Regions from separate parts of the Streptomyces sp. NPDC057445 genome, predicted to be linked through region 1. Evidence: riboswitches for the same ligand, from Rfam matches in the RefSeq annotation. Region 1 holds a riboswitch; the other holds the start of a gene.
The links. A riboswitch is a leader RNA that binds a small molecule or an ion and turns the genes downstream of it on or off. The one in region 1 is predicted to bind glycine.
Positions count from the first base shown of each region.

Region 2: linked by a shared signal. The riboswitch ahead of gcvT (glycine cleavage system aminomethyltransferase GcvT) and the one ahead of gcvP (aminomethyl-transferring glycine dehydrogenase) in region 1 are both predicted to bind glycine.

Region 1 covers NZ_JBHVDH010000012.1:184,462-192,932, reverse strand. Annotated here, with positions in the region: gene ACFU5O_RS24595 (MerR family transcriptional regulator) at 1-440, shown strand, start outside; gene ACFU5O_RS24590 (DNA polymerase IV) at 561-1,973, shown strand; gene ACFU5O_RS24585 (PRC-barrel domain-containing protein) at 2,029-2,466, opposite strand; glycine riboswitch at 2,569-2,665, shown strand; gene gcvP (aminomethyl-transferring glycine dehydrogenase) at 2,844-5,729, shown strand; gene ACFU5O_RS24575 (DUF5999 family protein) at 5,858-6,055, opposite strand; gene ACFU5O_RS24570 (hypothetical protein) at 6,347-6,937, opposite strand; gene ACFU5O_RS24565 (glutamate-cysteine ligase family protein) at 7,419-8,471, shown strand, end outside.
Region 2 covers NZ_JBHVDH010000004.1:184,027-192,497, forward strand. Annotated here, with positions in the region: gene ACFU5O_RS12070 (GNAT family N-acetyltransferase) at 1-421, opposite strand, end outside; gene ACFU5O_RS12075 (EF-hand domain-containing protein) at 538-753, shown strand; gene ACFU5O_RS12080 (L-serine ammonia-lyase) at 869-2,236, opposite strand; gene glyA (serine hydroxymethyltransferase) at 2,371-3,645, opposite strand; gene gcvH (glycine cleavage system protein GcvH) at 3,677-4,051, opposite strand; gene gcvT (glycine cleavage system aminomethyltransferase GcvT) at 4,105-5,229, opposite strand; glycine riboswitch at 5,386-5,483, opposite strand; gene ACFU5O_RS12100 (AAA family ATPase) at 5,612-6,310, shown strand; gene ACFU5O_RS12105 (enhanced serine sensitivity protein SseB) at 6,423-7,175, shown strand; gene ACFU5O_RS12110 (enhanced serine sensitivity protein SseB C-terminal domain-containing protein) at 7,287-8,102, shown strand; gene ACFU5O_RS12115 (ABC transporter substrate-binding protein) at 8,316-8,471, shown strand, end outside.

The DNA.
Region 1 (8,471 bases):
GACAGCTCGACTACTGGGCACGCACCGGCCTCGTGGAGCCGAGCGTGCGCCCTGCGTACGGATCCGGCACCCAGCGGCTGTACAGCTTCCGGGACGTCGTGGTCCTCAAGATCGTGAAGCGTTTCCTGGACACGGGTGTCGCACTTCAGAACATCAGGACGGCAGTGCAGCATCTGCGGACCCGCGGGTTCTCGGATCTGGACCGGCTGACGCTGATGAGCGACGGGGCCACCGTCTACGAGTGCTCCTCGCCCGACGAGGTCGTGGATCTGCTGCAGGGCGGCCAGGGAGTCTTCGGCATCGCCGTGGGTGTGGTGTGGCGGGACGTGGAAGCCGCCCTGTCCCAGCTGCACGGCGAGCGCGTCGACACCGGCGAGACACTCGTCGGGCACAATCCGGCGGACGAACTGGCAAGACGCCGTCGCGACCGGGCCGTCTGAGCGCTCGGCCGCCCTCGTTCCCTCGCTCGATCCGCGCACGTGACGTTCTGCCGACGGACCTGCGGCAGGTCGTACCCGTGTGCGGGCCGATTGTCAGTGGCGTACGGCAGCATCTGAGACGTGAGATCCGCCCCGACGATTCTGCATCTGGACATGGATGCGTTCTTCGCTGCCGCCGAGCAGGCCGCGAAGCCCAGTCTGCGCGGCAAGCCGGTGGTGGTCGGCGGTCTGGGGCCGCGCGGAGTCGTGGCGACGGCGTCGTACGAGGCCAGGCGGTTCGGGGTGCACTCGGCCATGCCGATGGCCCAGGCACGGAGGCTCTGCCCGAACGCCGCGTACCTGGTCCCGCGGTTCTCGCTCTACCGCTCGGTCAGCAACCAGGTGATGGAGCTGCTCGGGCGATTGTCCCCGCTCGTGGAGCCGCTGAGCCTGGACGAGGCCTTCGTCGACCTGGAGGCGGGTGGGGCGGCGAGTGACGCACGGTCGGCGCGGGAGGCCGGTGAGCGGCTACGGAGGGACATTCTGGCGGTCACCGGACTGACGGGGTCGGTGGGCCTGGCCGGGTCGAAGATGCTGGCGAAGATCGCCTCGGAGCAGGCGAAGCCGGACGGACTTGTGCTGATCGAGCCCGGAACGGAGCGGGACCTGCTCGGGCCGATGCCGGTGCGGACGCTGCCGGGGGTGGGGCCCGCGACCGGGGAGCATCTGCGGCGGGCGGGAATGACCACGGTCGCCGACCTGGCGGAGGCCGGTGAGGACGAGCTCGTACGGCTGCTCGGGAAGTCTCACGGGTCGGCGCTGTTCCGGATGGCGACGGGACATGACGACCGGCCTGTCGTCGCCGAGCGTGACGCCAAGTCGGTGTCGGTCGAGGACACCTTCGACGTGGACCTGCACGACCGGGTGCGGATCAGGGTGGAGGTGGAGCGGCTCGCCGAGCGGTGTGTGCAGCGACTGCGCGGGTCGAGGCACTCGGGGCGGACCATCGTTTTGAAGGTACGGCGCTTCGACTTCTCGACGCTGACCCGGTCGGAGACACTGCGTGGGCCGACCGATGATCCGGCAGTGGTCCGGGAGGCAGCCGGCCGGCTTCTGGAGTCGGTGGACACCACGGGCGGGGTCCGTCTGCTGGGCGTGGGTGTGACCGGCCTCGCCGACTACACCCAGGAAGATCTGTTCGCACAGGCCGCCGCCGGGGAGAAGAGCGCCGGCGAGGGCCACGGAAGCCCCGAGCGCGCCCACGCGGCCGAGGAGCCGGAGCCGCCGGAGCCGGAGCCGGCCGTCGAGCGGCGCTGGTCGGCCGGACACGATGTGAGGCACGAGCGGTACGGGGCGGGCTGGGTGCAGGGCAGCGGGCTCGGGCGGGTCACGGTCCGCTTCGAGGAGCCCTGGTCGGCCGTGCCGGGGAGGGTGCGCACGTTCCTGGTGGACGATCCCGAGCTCGAGCCGTCGGAGCCGCTGCCGCTCGTCGGACGGGACCGGGAACAGCCTCCGGACGAGTCGCCGCCGGATCCCCCGTCATCACGGGAGTAGTAGGAGCCGGACCGTCGCATCGGACGTCTTCGCCGGATCAGTGGTCAGCGGCGCGTCAGTCGTCGTGGCCTGCGAGCCGTCCGAAGTCGCGGTCGCCCGTGGACCCCGGGGACGAGTCAGGTCCGTCGGAGGCGGCCGGCGGTGAGGGAGCCGGCTTCTCCGGGGGAGCGGGCAGTTCGAGACCGTAGTGGTGGTACAGCTGGAGTTCCTGCTGGGGGGAGAGATGCCTGCCGACACCGAAATCCGGGGCGTCCTTGATCAGAGCCCGCTCGAACGGGATGTGGAGGCCGTCGCCCGCCACCTCACTGGGCTCCAGGGGCACGAACGCGTCCCTGCTGAACAGCCCTGTGCGTACGGCCGCCCACTCGGGCATCCCCGTCGCGTCGTCGAGGTAGACCTCGTCCACGGTCCCGATCTTGGTGCCGTTGCGGTCGAACGCCTTGCGGCCTATCAGGCTGCGCGGATCGATATCGGTCTGCACGGTCCCTCCAATTGGTCGCACTGGCCCCGTAAGTACTACGAAAATGCACATTTGTGGGGTCGGCCACTCGACAGCTTTGGCCAATACCTCGCTGGTAGGCTGGCACACGGCTGCTGACCCCGTGCGGGAGAGTGCTCCGGTCAGGTACCGGAGACGCCGAAGGAGCAAATCCTCCCCGGAATCTCTCAGGCCCCCGTACCGCACGGACGAGGTCACTCTGGAAAGCAGGGCGGACGTCGGACGGCGTCCGCTCTCACCGACGGTGAAAACCGGAATGCCAGCGAGCGGGCGGACCGGTGAAGCTCTCAGGTTAGATGACAGAGGGGGAGGCCGTCCGGGCACCCGCGCCGTGGTGCCCCTCGCAGGTCGCGTCGACCAGGAGGCCTCACATGACCGCCAACCGCATTCCGCTCTCCCGGCTGGAGCGGGGCACCCCCTTCGAGCAGCGCCACATCGGGCCCGACGCAGGGGCCCAGGCGAAGATGCTCGCGCAGGTCGGCTACGGGTCGCTCGACGAGCTGACCGCCGCCGCCGTACCGGACGTGATCAAGAGCGCCGAGGCCCTCGGGCTGCCCGATGCCCGTACCGAGGCCGAGGTCCTGGCCGAGCTGCGCTCCCTCGCGGACCGCAACCAGGTCCTCGCCCCGATGATCGGCCTCGGCTACTACGGCACCTTCACCCCGCCGGTCATCCTGCGCAACGTCATGGAGAACCCCGCCTGGTACACGGCGTACACGCCCTACCAGCCCGAGATCTCGCAGGGCCGCCTCGAGGCACTGCTCAACTTCCAGACGATGGTCGCGGACCTGACCGGCCTGCCGACCTCCGGCGCATCGCTGCTCGACGAGGGCACCGCCGCCGCCGAGGCCATGGCGCTGGCCCGGCGCGTCGGCAAGGTCAAGGACGGCGTCTTCCTGATCGACGCCGACACCCTCCCGCAGACCATCGCCGTGATCGAGACCCGCGCCGAACCGACGGGTGTCGAGGTCGTCGTCGCGGATCTCGGCCAGGGCATCCCCGCGGAGATCGCCGAGCGCGGTGTCTTCGGCGTCCTGCTCCAGTACCCGGGTGCCTCCGGTGCCGTCCGTGAGATCAAGCCCGTCATCGAGCAGGCGCACGAGCTCGGCGCGATCGTCACCGTCGCGGCCGATCTCCTGGCGCTCACCCTTCTCACCTCCCCCGGCGCACTCGGGGCGGACATCGCCGTAGGAACCACTCAGCGCTTCGGCGTCCCGATGGGCTTCGGCGGCCCTCACGCCGGCTATATGGCCGTCCAGGCCAAGCACGCCCGCAGCCTGCCGGGCCGCCTCGTCGGCGTCTCCGTCGACGCGGACGGCAACAAGGCCTACCGCCTCGCGCTGCAGACCCGCGAGCAGCACATCCGCCGTGAGAAGGCCACCAGCAACATCTGCACCGCGCAGGTGCTGCTGGCGGTGATGGCCGGAATGTACGCCGTCTACCACGGTCCCGAGGGGCTGAGGACGATCGCGCGCCGCACGCACCGGTACGCCGCGATCCTGGCAGAGGGCCTGCGTGCGGGCGGCGTCGAGCTCGTTCACGGCACGTACTTCGACACGCTGACCGCCCGTGTTCCTGGCAAGGCGGCGGACATCGTCGCCGCTGCCCGCGAGAACGGCGTCAACCTGTACCCCGCCGACGCCGACCATGTCTCGATCTCCTGCGACGAGACCACGGGCCGTGCCCAGCTGGCCGCCGTCTGGTCCGCCTTCGGCGTCGAGGGAGACATCGAGGCGCTCGACGCGACGACGGACGACGCCCTTCCGGCCGGGCTGCTGCGGAGCGACGACGTCCTCACCCACCCGGTCTTCCACGCGCACCGCTCCGAAACCGCGATGCTGCGCTACCTGCGCAAGCTCGCCGACCGTGACTACGCGCTGGACCGCGGCATGATCCCGCTCGGCTCCTGCACGATGAAGCTGAACGCGACCACCGAGATGGAGCCGGTGACCTGGCCGGAGTTCGGCCAGATCCACCCCTTCGCCCCGGTGGAGCAGGCCGAGGGCTACCTCACGCTGATCCACGAGCTGGAGGAACGTCTCTCCGAGGTCACCGGCTACGACAAGGTGTCCATCCAGCCGAACGCCGGTTCGCAGGGTGAGCTCGCGGGCCTGCTGGCCGTGCGTGCCTACCACCGCGCCAACGGCGACGCGCAGCGCACCGTCTGCCTCATCCCGTCCTCCGCGCACGGCACCAACGCCGCCAGCGCCGTGATGGCCGGAATGAGGGTCGTTGTCGTCAAGACCGCCGACGACGGCGAGATCGACGTCAAGGACCTGCGCGCCAAGATCGAGCAGTACCGCGACGAGCTGTCCGTGCTCATGATCACGTACCCCTCGACGCACGGTGTCTTCGAGGAGCACGTCGCCGACATCTGCGCCCAGGTGCACGAGGCCGGCGGACAGGTGTACGTCGACGGCGCCAACCTCAACGCGCTGGTGGGCCTCGCCAAGCCGGGCAAGTTCGGCGGCGACGTCTCCCACCTCAACCTGCACAAGACCTTCTGCATCCCGCACGGCGGCGGCGGCCCCGGCGTCGGCCCGGTCGGCGTCCGCGAACACCTCGCCCCGTACCTCCCGAACCACCCGCTCCAGCCCACCGCGGGCCCGGAGACCGGTGTCGGCCCGATCTCGGCAGCCCCCTGGGGCTCGGCGGGCATCCTGCCGATCTCCTGGGCGTACGTACGGCTCATGGGCGGCGAGGGTCTCAAGCGCGCCACCCAGGTCGCCGTGCTCGCGGCGAACTACATCGCCAAGCGCCTCGAGCCGCACTACCCGGTCCTCTACACGGGCCCGGCCGGGCTCGTCGCGCACGAGTGCATCGTCGACCTGCGGCCGATCTCGAAGGCGACCGGCGTCAGCGTCGACGACATCGCCAAGCGGCTCATCGACTACGGCTTCCACGCGCCGACGATGTCGTTCCCGGTGGCGGGCACGCTGATGATCGAGCCCACGGAGAGCGAGGACCTCGCCGAGCTCGACCGGTTCTGCGACACGATGATCGCGATCCGTGCGGAGGTCGAGAAGGTCGCCTCCGGCGAGTGGCCCGCCGAGGACAACCCGCTGCGCAACGCCCCGCACACCGCGGCGGCGCTGGGCGGCGAGTGGGAGCACCCGTACAGCCGTGAGGAGGCGGTCTTCCCGGACGGCGTCCAGGTCGCGGACAAGTACTGGCCGCCGGTGCGCCGGATCGACGGTGCCTTCGGCGACCGCAACCTGGTCTGCTCCTGCCCGCCGCTGGACGAGTACGACAACTGACGTAGCAGCCGACACACCCCCGGGCACACGTCAGGGCCGGTTCGGAGTTCTCTCCGAGCCGGCCCTTTCCGTCCGGTTCCAGGGCACCGCGCAGAGCGGGTCCGGGACCTGCCCCGGGCGCCCGGCGCTCAGGCCGCCGTGGCCACCTGCTGCGGCCGGTGCGGGGCGATGATCTGTCCGTCAGGAAGCAGCTCACCGGTGTCCTCGAAAAGCAGCACACCGTTGCACAGCAGGCTCCAGCCCTGCTCCGGGTGGTGCGCCACGAGGCGGGCGGCCTCCCGGTCGGGAGAGTCGGCTGTGGGGCAGGGCGGCTGGTGCTGGCACATGGATGGGTTCTTTCGCTGCGGTGTGGTGAGCTTGCTGCGGCTCGATGCGGTGTTCATGGCCGCCCCCCGTATCTGTCGGTCGGTCCCAGTGTTGCCCCACGGGCGTCAATCCGCAGGGATTTCGCGGCAGCTCGTCTTACCACTTAATGACGTATCACCCGCGCGGACGGTTCAGCTCAACTGCACTGCCTGTTCGGGTGGTTTGCAGTGGCCGGACCGGGCTAGTCCGGAAGGGGCACGGCGACGCCCCGTGACCATCGGTCACGGGGCGAAGTGCCCAGTGGGCGTGACTCAGGCGGGTGAGCCGAGCAGGGGCGCCGGTGTGGCGCGCAGCGTCAGCACCGGCAGCAGATCGGCGACCCGGTGCGGCCGGTGCGCTGCGATGCCCGGTGGGGCCGGCGCGAGCGGCACCAGGAGGTCGGCGGGTGCGGGCGTGCCCCCGGACGCGTCCGCCCCGGTGTCGCCGTGCAGCCACAGTGTGAGCATGTAGAGCTCGGGCACGGACAGCAGCCGTGGCTGATAGCCGTCCGTCAGCGTCTCCGCGTGCTGCAGTGCCCGTTCGGTCGAGGCGATGTAGGGCCCCTCGAAGAAGTGCGAGAAGGCCCACCCGTCGGGGGTCAGGACCGTGTCCGCGGCGGCGACGGAACGCTCTCCGCTGCGGATCAGAAACCTCCAGCCTGCCAGCCGGGTGCGTGGCGCACGGCCCGCGCGCGGCACGACCTGGTCCAGCACATGGACGGGAAGGGGGAGTTCGGGACTCACCGTTCCGAGGACGGAACGGAGGGCGGGGGTGGGGGCCTCGCGGACTGCGGCGGGGGATCCGAGTGCTGCGAGCACGCTGCGCAGGGCAGGCGCGGGAGCCGGGGGAACATGCAGCGGCATGGTGGGTCGCCTCTCACTCAAGAGACAGGGTGATGCGAGGGCAGGTGCGGACGGCACTGTCAGCGTGGGCCAGAGGGGGCTGAAAGACCATGGCCGGGCGCCAACTCTCTGCCTCGTACGCGGAGTTTATACGACCCGTGTTCACGCAATGTTTCTGCTAGCCGTCCCCGGTATTGCGGGCAAGACTGAATCCGGTCTTTTTCGTGGGCGGTTCCTGATGATTTCCTCTGTGTGCAGAGGCGTCACCTGGGGTGTTACCCAGGCAGCGGTCGGCCGAATCTCGTCGTGGTTTTCACCACGCCTCCGGGCAGTGGTAACTGCACACTGCACCATGCCGAGTGAATGTGCCTCGCGAAAGCGGGAACCAGACTAACGTGCCGCCGTCGCCCGCGGGGCGTTATGGATCAGTAGGTGTGGGCATTATCGTCCGTGACGCGAGCGGCCGATGCCGCGGGCCGCCCACTCGAGGAAGGGTGCTCCCATGGGGGAGAAGGTCGTGGCAGGCGGGTTCGACCTGTCCGATCGGCAAAGGTACCGGCGGAAGCTCCAGCAGTGTCTGACGGGACTGGGGAGGCTACTGGCCGAGAAGAGGTTCGATCGGCCCAGGAATCTGATGGGTGTGGAGATCGAGCTGAATCTCGCCGGGGCCGACGGTCTCCCGCGGATGATGAATGCCGAAGTGCTCGACCGGATAGCCAGCCGTGATTTCCAGACCGAACTCGGAATGTTCAACCTGGAGGTCAACATAGCTCCGCACCGGTTCGCCGGGCGCGTCCTCGATCAGCTCACCGAGGAGCTGAGCGCAGGTCTGGGATATGCCCACCGCAAGTCTGCCGAGCTCGGTGCCGGCATCGTGATGATCGGAATTCTGCCGACTCTCACCCGGAATGATCTGGTCTCCGCGAATCTCTCGGACGTCGACCGTTACGTCCTCCTCAACGACCAGATCCTCGCCGCGCGCGGCGAGGACTTCACCCTCGACATCGACGGCGTCGAGCGGCTGAACTGCACGTCGGCGTCGATCGCGCCCGAAGCCGCCTGCACATCCGTGCAACTGCACCTCCAGGTGACGCCCGGTCGCTTCGCGCAGGTGTGGAACGCCGCACAGGCGATCGCCTCCGTGCAGATCGCCGTCGGCGCCAACTCTCCCTTCCTGTTCGGCAAAGAGCTCTGGCGCGAGTCCAGGCCGCCGCTGTTCCAGCAGGCGACGGACACGCGTCCGCCCGAGCTCCAGGCGCAGGGCGTACGGCCCCGGACCTGGTTCGGTGAGCGCTGGGTCGACTCGGCGTACGAGCTCTTCGAGGAGAACCTTCGCTACTTCCCCGCGCTGCTGCCGATCTGCGACGAGGAGGACCCGCTGAGGGTGCTCGACGACGGAGGCATACCGCGCCTCCAGGAACTCGTCCTGCACAACGGCACGATCTATCGCTGGAACCGGCCGGTGTACGGGCTTGCCGACGGTGTTCCGCATCTGCGCGTCGAGAACCGGGTGCTCCCCGCCGGACCGACCGTCGTCGATGTGGTGGCGAACGCG
Region 2 (8,471 bases), on a different contig from region 1:
CCAGGAGCAGTACACCGCCGTCCGTGGCCCAGACCCGTACGTCGTCACGGAACTTGTGGGCCCGTGCGACCCTCGGATGCTCCGGGTCCTTGATCTCGCGCAGAGGCAGCTCCGGCGAGCCCGCCCGTGAGGGAGCGACGGTCAGCAGGTCGATCGTGTTCATGGAGCGCCCGGTCCTGGTCATCAGCTTGCTGAGGAAGCCGGGGTTCATACTCGCGGCGAGGGGATCGCCGGCGGTGGCCGCAAGGGCCGCACGCACCCACTCGGGGTCCTCGTCCGTGAACACCACCGAGTGCGCGGTGAAGGCCAGCACTCCGGCGTCCCGCGGATTCGGCTGCGGGATCACCGTGGTCCTGCCGTCCGGCGGCGGAAACTCTCCCCGCTCCGCCGCCGCCAGGATCCGTGCCAGCGCGTCGCTCATGACTCCATGGTCCCCCTGGGAACCCCCTCCCGGGAGCACCACCGCCCCGGGACACGAAGCCAGGTCGCCGCCGATAATCTGACCCTCGTCAGTAATGCACCAAGAAGGGGTGGACAGTGGCGGACATCGAGTCGGCGCGTAAGGCCTTCGACCGGTACGACATGAACGGCGACGGGCTGATCTCGGCCGCCGAGTACAAGAGCGTCATGGCGCAGCTGGGCGACTTCCATGTCACCGAGCCCGTCGCCGAGGCCGTCATCAAGGCCAAGGACAGCAACGGCGACGGCCTGCTGACCTTCGACGAGTTCTGGGCGTCGCTCAACAAGGACTGATGCCCCAGGTGTACTACGGCCCGGCCCCCCGGCGACGTGCCGGGGGGCCGGGCCGTTCCTGCGGGGGCCGGGCCGTTCCGGCCGCAGGCCGTGAGCGTCCGGGAACCCGCCGGGCTCAGCACTCGATGATGTTCACCGCGAGACCGCCGCGCGCGGTCTCCTTGTACTTGACCGACATGTCCGCGCCGGTCTCCTTCATGGTCTTGATGACCTTGTCCAGGGAGACCTTGTGGCTGCCGTCGCCGCGCATCGCCATCCGCGCCGCCGTGACCGCCTTCACCGCCGCCATGCCGTTGCGCTCGATGCACGGGATCTGGACCAGACCGCCGACAGGGTCGCAGGTCAGGCCAAGGTTGTGCTCCATGCCGATCTCCGCCGCGTTCTCCACCTGCTCGGGGGAGCCGCCCAGCACCTCGGCGAGCGCGCCCGCCGCCATGGAGCATGCCGAGCCGACCTCGCCCTGGCAGCCGACCTCGGCGCCGGAGATCGAGGCGTTCTCCTTGAAGAGCATGCCGACCGCGCCCGCCGCGAGCAGGAAGCGGACGACCCCGTCCTCGTCGGCACCGGGCACGAAGTTCATGTAGTAGTGCAGGACCGCGGGGATGATGCCCGCCGCGCCGTTCGTCGGGGCGGTGACGACGCGGCCACCCGCCGCGTTCTCCTCGTTCACGGCCATCGCGTACAGCGTGATCCACTCCATCGCGAGGGCCAGGGGGTCGCCCTCGGAGCGCAGCTTGCGCGCGGTGGTGGCGGCGCGCCGGCGGACCTTGAGGCCGCCGGGCAGAATGCCCTCGCGGGACATACCGCGCGAGACACAGGCCTGCATGACCCGCCAGATCTCCAGCAGGCCCTCGCGGATCTCCTCCTCGGTCCGCCACGCCTTCTCGTTCTCCAGCATCATCGCGGAGATGGACAGACCGGTCTCGCGGGAGAGCCGCAGGAGCTCGTCACCGGTGCGGAAGGGGTACTTCAGCACGGTGTCGTCGAGCTTGATCCGGTCCTGGCCGACCGCGTCCTCGTCCACGACGAAGCCGCCGCCGACCGAGTAGTAGGTCTTTTCCAGCAGCGTCGCGCCCTCCGCGTCGTACGCCCACAGCGTCATGCCGTTCGCGTGGTAGGGGAGCGCCTTGCGGCGGTGCAGGACCAGGTCCTCGTCGAAGTCGAAGCCGATCTCGTGCACACCGAGGATGCTGATCCGCCCGTTGCTCTTGATCAGCTCGACCTGCTCGTCGGCGGTCTCGACGTCGACGGTACGGGGCGACTCGCCCTCCAGGCCCAGCAGGACGGCCTTGGGAGTGCCGTGGCCGTGGCCGGTCGCGCCCAGCGAGCCGTAGAGCTCGGCGCGCACCGTGGTGGTGTGGGCCAGCAGGCCCTCGTTCTTCAGGCGACGGGCGAACAGGCCGGCTGCGCGCATCGGGCCGACCGTGTGGGAGCTGGACGGGCCTATGCCGATCGAGAACAGGTCGAAGACCGATATGGCCACGGGGTACTCCTTGTGGGTGGTAGACGCCGTCGTCTGCCAGGGTGGTGCAGAAGAACAAACGGGCGGTGCGTGGTGCGGGGCACCGCATTCACCGGGAAAGTGTGTGCGGTGCCCCGTTTGTTTTGCTTTGGCTGCTACAGACCAGGGTAAAGCGGGTGCTTCGCGGCCAGGGCCGTCACCCGGGCCTTGAGGGCCTCCGCGTCGGCCTCCCCGAAGCCGGAGGGGGCCTTGAGCACCTTGGCGATGATGTCGGCGACCTCGCGGAAGTCCTCGGCCTGGAAGCCGCGGGTGGCGAGCGCCGGCGTACCGATGCGCAGACCCGAGGTGACCATCGGCGGGCGGGGGTCGTTCGGAACCGCGTTGCGGTTGACCGTGATGCCGACCTCGTGCAGACGGTCCTCGGCCTGCTGGCCGTCCAGCTCGGAGTTGCGCAGGTCGACCAGGACCAGGTGGACGTCGGTACCGCCGGAGAGGACCGAGACTCCGGCCTCCTTGACGTCGTCCTGGACCAGCCGCTCTGCGAGGATCCTCGAGCCCTCCAGGGTGCGCTGCTGGCGCTCCTTGAACTCCTCGGTGGCCGCGACCTTGAAGGAGACGGCCTTGGCCGCGATCACATGCTCCAGCGGACCGCCCTGCTGACCGGGGAAGACCGCCGAGTTGATCTTCTTGGCGAGCTCGGCCGTGGAGAGGATCACACCGCCGCGCGGGCCGCCCAGCGTCTTGTGGGTGGTCGTGGTCACGACATGGGCGTGCGGCACCGGGTTCGGGTGCAGTCCCGCGGCGACCAGGCCCGCGAAGTGGGCCATGTCGACCATCAGATACGCGCCGACCTCGTCCGCGATCCGGCGGAAGGCGGCGAAGTCCAGCTGGCGCGGGTACGCGGACCAGCCGGCGACGATCAGCTTGGGCTTGGACTCCTTGGCGAGCCGCTCGACCTCGGCCATGTCGACCTGGCCCGTGGCGTCGTCCACGTGGTAGGCGACCACGTTGTAGAGCTTGCCGGAGAAGTTGATCTTCATGCCGTGGGTCAGGTGCCCGCCGTGCGCGAGGTTCAGACCCATGATCGTGTCGCCCGGCTTCAGCAGCGCGAACATCGCGGCGGCGTTGGCCTGGGCACCCGAGTGCGGCTGGACGTTGGCGTGCTCGGCGCCGAAGAGCGCCTTGATGCGGTCGATGGCGATCTGTTCGACGACATCGACGTGCTCACAGCCGCCGTAGTAACGGCGGCCGGGGTAGCCCTCGGCGTACTTGTTGGTGAGGACCGAGCCCTGGGCCTCCATGACCGCGACCGGAGCGAAGTTCTCCGAGGCGATCATCTCGAGGGTGGACTGCTGACGGTGGAGCTCGGCGTCGACGGCGGCGGCGACGTCCGGGTCGAGCTCATGGAGGGGAGTGTTAAGAAGCGACATCACGCGATCCCTTGTGGCCTGTGGTCTTCGGTCAGCCGGCGAAGTCGGTGTACTCGTCGGCGGAGAGCAGCTCGGCCGGCTCCTCCGTGACACGCACCTTGAACAGCCAGCCGCCCTCGAACGGGGCGCTGTTCACCAGCGAAGGGTCGTTGACGACGTCCTCGTTGACCTCGGTGACCTCGCCGGACACGGGGGAGTACAGATCACTGACCGACTTGGTGGACTCCAGTTCGCCGCAGGTCTCGCCCGCGCTCACCGTGTCGCCGACCTCGGGGAGCTGGACGTACACGACATCGCCGAGCGCGTTGGCCGCGTGCTCCGTGATGCCGACCGTCGACACGCCGTCCTCGGCGGCCGACAGCCACTCGTGCTCCTTGCTGTAACGCAGCTGCTGGGGGTTGCTCATGGCCTGAATTCTCCTGTACGCGGTGGACTGCTGCTGACGGGGAGGGGGAGGGTCTACTTCTGGCGCTTGTAGAAGGGAAGCGCAACGACCTCGTACGGCTCATGAGTACCGCGGATGTCGACACCGACGCCCTCGCCGCCCGGCGCGGCGTGCGCCGCGTCCACGTAGGCGATGGCGATAGGCTTGCCCAGGGTCGGCGACGGGGCACCCGAGGTGACCTCGCCGATCACCTGACCGCCCGCGACCACCTGCATTCCGGCGCGGGGCACCCGGCGGCCCTCGGCGATCAGGCCGACCAGCTTGCGCGGGGGACTGGTCGCGGCGCGCTCGGCGGCCGCCTCGAGGGACTCGCGGCCCACGAAGTCGCCCTCCTTCTCGAACTTCACGACCCGGCCCAGACCCGCGTCGAACGGGGTCAGCGAGGTGGTCAGCTCATGCCCGTACAGCGGCATGCCGGCCTCCAGGCGCAGCGTGTCGCGGCAGGACAGGCCGCAGGGGACCAGGCCGGCGGGCTCGCCCGCCTCGGTCAGCGCCTGCCACAGCTTCTCGGCGTGCTGCGGCTCGACGAAGAGCTCGAAGCCGTCCTCGCCGGTGTAGCCGGTGCGGGCGATCAGCGCGGGGACGCCGGCGACGGTGCCGGGCAGACCCGCGTAGTACTTGAGGCCGTCCAGATCGGCGTCCGTGAGGGACTTCAGGATGCCGGGGGACTCGGGGCCCTGGACGGCGATCAGCGCATAGGCGTCGCGGTCGTCGCGCACGGTCGCGTCGAACCCGCCTCGGGCGGACGCGCGCTCGGTCAGGGCGTCCAGGACGATCTGTGCGTTCGAGGCGTTGGCGACGACCATGTACTCGGTGTCGCCGAGACGGTAGACGATCAGGTCGTCGAGGATTCCGCCGTCCTCCTGGCAGATCATCGTGTAGCGGGCCCGGCCGACGGCGACCCCGCCGATGTTGCCGACCAGCGCGTAGTCCAGAAGGGCGGCGGCGTCGGGCCCGGTGACAGTGATCTCACCCATGTGGGAAAGGTCGAAGAGTCCGGCCTTGGTGCGTACGGCGGTGTGCTCGTCGCGCTCACTCGCGTACCGCAGCGGCATGTCCCAGCCGGCGAAGTCGGTCATGGTCGCGCCCAGCGAGCGATGCAGGGCATCGAGGGCGGTGAGACGGGGGGTGGTGCTCATGGATAGGACTCCCAGGGCATGACTGGCGAGGACGATCCTCCCCATCTGTCATCGAAACCTGAGAGGTTCATCATGACCACACGTACATGACGTACGCAAAGGGCATGATTTGCACCTTGGGTGGAGCCGCAAGAGCGGCCCGCTTTTCAGATCTGCCTCATCCTCGCGGTACGGGGCCTGAGAGATTCAAGGGAGGGACTTGCTCCTTCGGCGCCCGGCACACACAGTGGCCAGGACTCTCCCGCGCGGATTCAAGCGGCCGGTATGCAGTTGGCGCGGACATCATTGCACGGGCGCCACGATCAGCAAATCACTTGTAGGTCATTACCTTTTCTTTAAGCTTCCTGGGCAGGGTCCCGGTGACCCGACAAGGGGGAGAGCAATGACGTTGCAGCGGTCAGGTGCCTATATGACGACGACAGCGGGCGTACCCGCCGGGCAGGCCGGGCCGGCGCGCCGGCTGCTTGGCCTGTCCGCGCCCGCGTCCGCGCCGGTGTCCGCGCCCGTGGTGCGCGACCTGCGGGACCGTGTCGGTCACGGCCCGCGGAGCCTGGAGTTCGCCGAGGGGGACGTGGTCGTGATCTCCGGGCTGCCCGGCAGCGGCAAGTCCACCCTGATCCGGCGCGCCGCGGACGGCGGCGGGATCGACTCCCAGAACACCCGCGACCGCTGGGACGCGCGGATGCCCCGGCTGCTGCCGTACGCCTCCTACCGCCCACTGGTCCGCCTCGCCCACTACGCCGGGATGTGGCGAGCACTGCGCTCCGGCGCGAGCGTGGTCGTCCACGACTGCGGCACCCAGTCCTGGGTGCGCCGCTGGCTGGCCCGGGAGGCACGCCGACGCGGCAGGTCCCTTCATCTGCTCCTGCTGGACGTCACCCCGGCCGTCGCCCGCGCGGGCCAGCGCGAGCGCGGCCGGGGCGTCTCCCCCTACGCCTTCGGCCGGCACCGCCGCGCGGTCTCCCGCCTCGTCCGGGACGCGGAGGGGGGCCGCCTCCCGCGGGGCTGCAGCACGGCGACCCTGCTGGACCGCGACGCGGCGACGGCGCTGACGCGGATCGGCTTCACCGCCGAGGTGTGAGCCGTCGTACGGCACCCCGTCCGGGCCGTCGTACGGCACGCCGCAGCGGTTACCCTGCTGAGCGCAGGACATCGCGGCCCGGTACGGGCCGGACGGGGAAGCAGGGGACGCAGTGGATACGACATGGCCCGCCAACGAGCTCGAAGAGGTGCTGAGCGCGTCCGTCGGCAGCCCCGGCGCGGGGGGCCGGCTCGTCGAGGTGCTCGGACGCAGCCATGTCTGGGTGCCGCTGCCCAACGGCGGCGGCCCTGACAGCCCGAGCCTCGATCTGCCGACGCTCGAGATCGACGGCGCCCCGTATGTGCCGGTCTACAGCTCCCAGCAGCAGTTCCTGCAGTGCGTGGGGGACCGGATGCCGGGCACCGTCGCCCCCGCGGTCGAGTTCGCGCGGGGACTGCCGCCGCAGCTCGGTATCGCCGTGAACCCCGGCGGAGCGGTCGGCGTACCGTTGCCGCCGCTCGCGGTCGCCGAGCTGTGCCGGGCCGGGCGGACTCCGCTGGAGGGGCCCGCCAGCGGGGGCCGGGTGCGGCTGTTCGAGCCGGACTGGCAGGAGGAGCCGATCGACTTCCTCGCCGCGGCGGCCGGAGAGTTCGAGGAGACCGGTGTCGTGCAGACGGCCCGCCGGGTTCTCGCGAGCGTCGAGGGAGAGGCGCCGACTCTGTTCGTCGGAGTGCAGCTCTCCACCTGGGAGGGTCACCACCGCACCGCGCCCATGGACGCCCTGGGCCGCGCGCTCGGCCGGGTCGCCGTGAAGTGGCCGGTCAACCTGGTCCTTCTGGACATCGCCCAGGACCCTGTCGGCGACTGGATGCTGAACCGCGTCCGGCCCTTCTACACGAGGCAGCACCCGCAGTCGCACGCATAGTCGTCAAGTCGGTGTCAGTACGGCCGCATAAGCTGGTTTGATGACGTGCGCCGCACTTGCGCCGGTGCGGCTGCACACACCATGGCGAATCGAAGAGGGGCGGGACCCAGAGTGAGTGCGTCAGGCACCGCGGCGACCGGGCAGGTCGAGCACATGCTGCGCCAGGTGACGCCCGGACGCTACGACGCGTACGAGGCCCTGCTGCACGCACTCGCCGACCCGTCGGCCGGCCGGATCTGGATGCTGCTCTGGCACGGCAGGTCCGGCTCCCCGGACGCGCAGTACGGAAACATGGAGGTCGACGGCCAGAGCTACGCCCCCTGTGTCACCTCGGCCCAGGAGCTCGCCGCATGCGGCTGGAACCGCGCGCACGAAGTCGTCACCGCCACCGATATCGCCCGCGCCCTCTTCCCCGACCGCTACGGCATCTGGCTCAACCCGCACGCCCCGGGCGGCGGTGTGGGCATCCCCTGGCCCGATCTGCGCCGGATCGCCACCGGACTCGACCGGATGCCCGCAGGACCGCTGCGGCTGAGCGAGCCCGCCATCGAGATCCCCCAGTTCTACGCCCTGCTCACGCAGAACGCCCACCGCACCCCCGCCGTCCGCTCGCTGCGCAGGGCCTGGGTGCAGCCCGCGCTCGGCGCCCCGTATCTCGCGATCGGCCTGGATCTGTACGACACGGGCCAGCAGTCCGTCGACACCGTCCGCGCGATGATGCAGCAGTCGATCGCCGCCGTCCCGGACGGCCTTCCCGTCTCGACCGTCGCCATGTCCGACGAGTACGACCCGGTGACGATGTGGCTGCGGGCCAACGCCCGCCCGTTCTACGACCGCGAGGCGCACGGCTCGCCGGCCCAGCAGCCGGGATACGGATACCCGCCCTCCGGTTTCGCCGGCGGCACCCCCACCGCGCAGCACCGCTGAGAGCCGCGCGCGGCCCCTTTCACCGGCCCGCTTTCAACAGCGCTTTGTGTCCCGCAAGTTAACCGAAGCGCTGCGATGTCCCGCATCCGCCCGTTTTGGCAAGTGTCCGGGTCTCAGGTCGGTATCACCGCTATGCGGACTGTTCACTGGTCTGACGCTCGTGAGTAGTGTTCGGCCGGTCAAGACCACACATGGCGACCCAGGGGTGGACCCATGCGAATATTCAAGTCCCGAGCCGCTCGGGCGATAACGGCGGTCCTTGCGGTCGGCCTCATCGCCACCGGCTGCTCGAGTGAACGGGGCAAGGACGGCGACAAGGGTGCGGAGGACACCTTTGTCTTCGGTGCGCCCGGCGACCCGGGGTCTCTC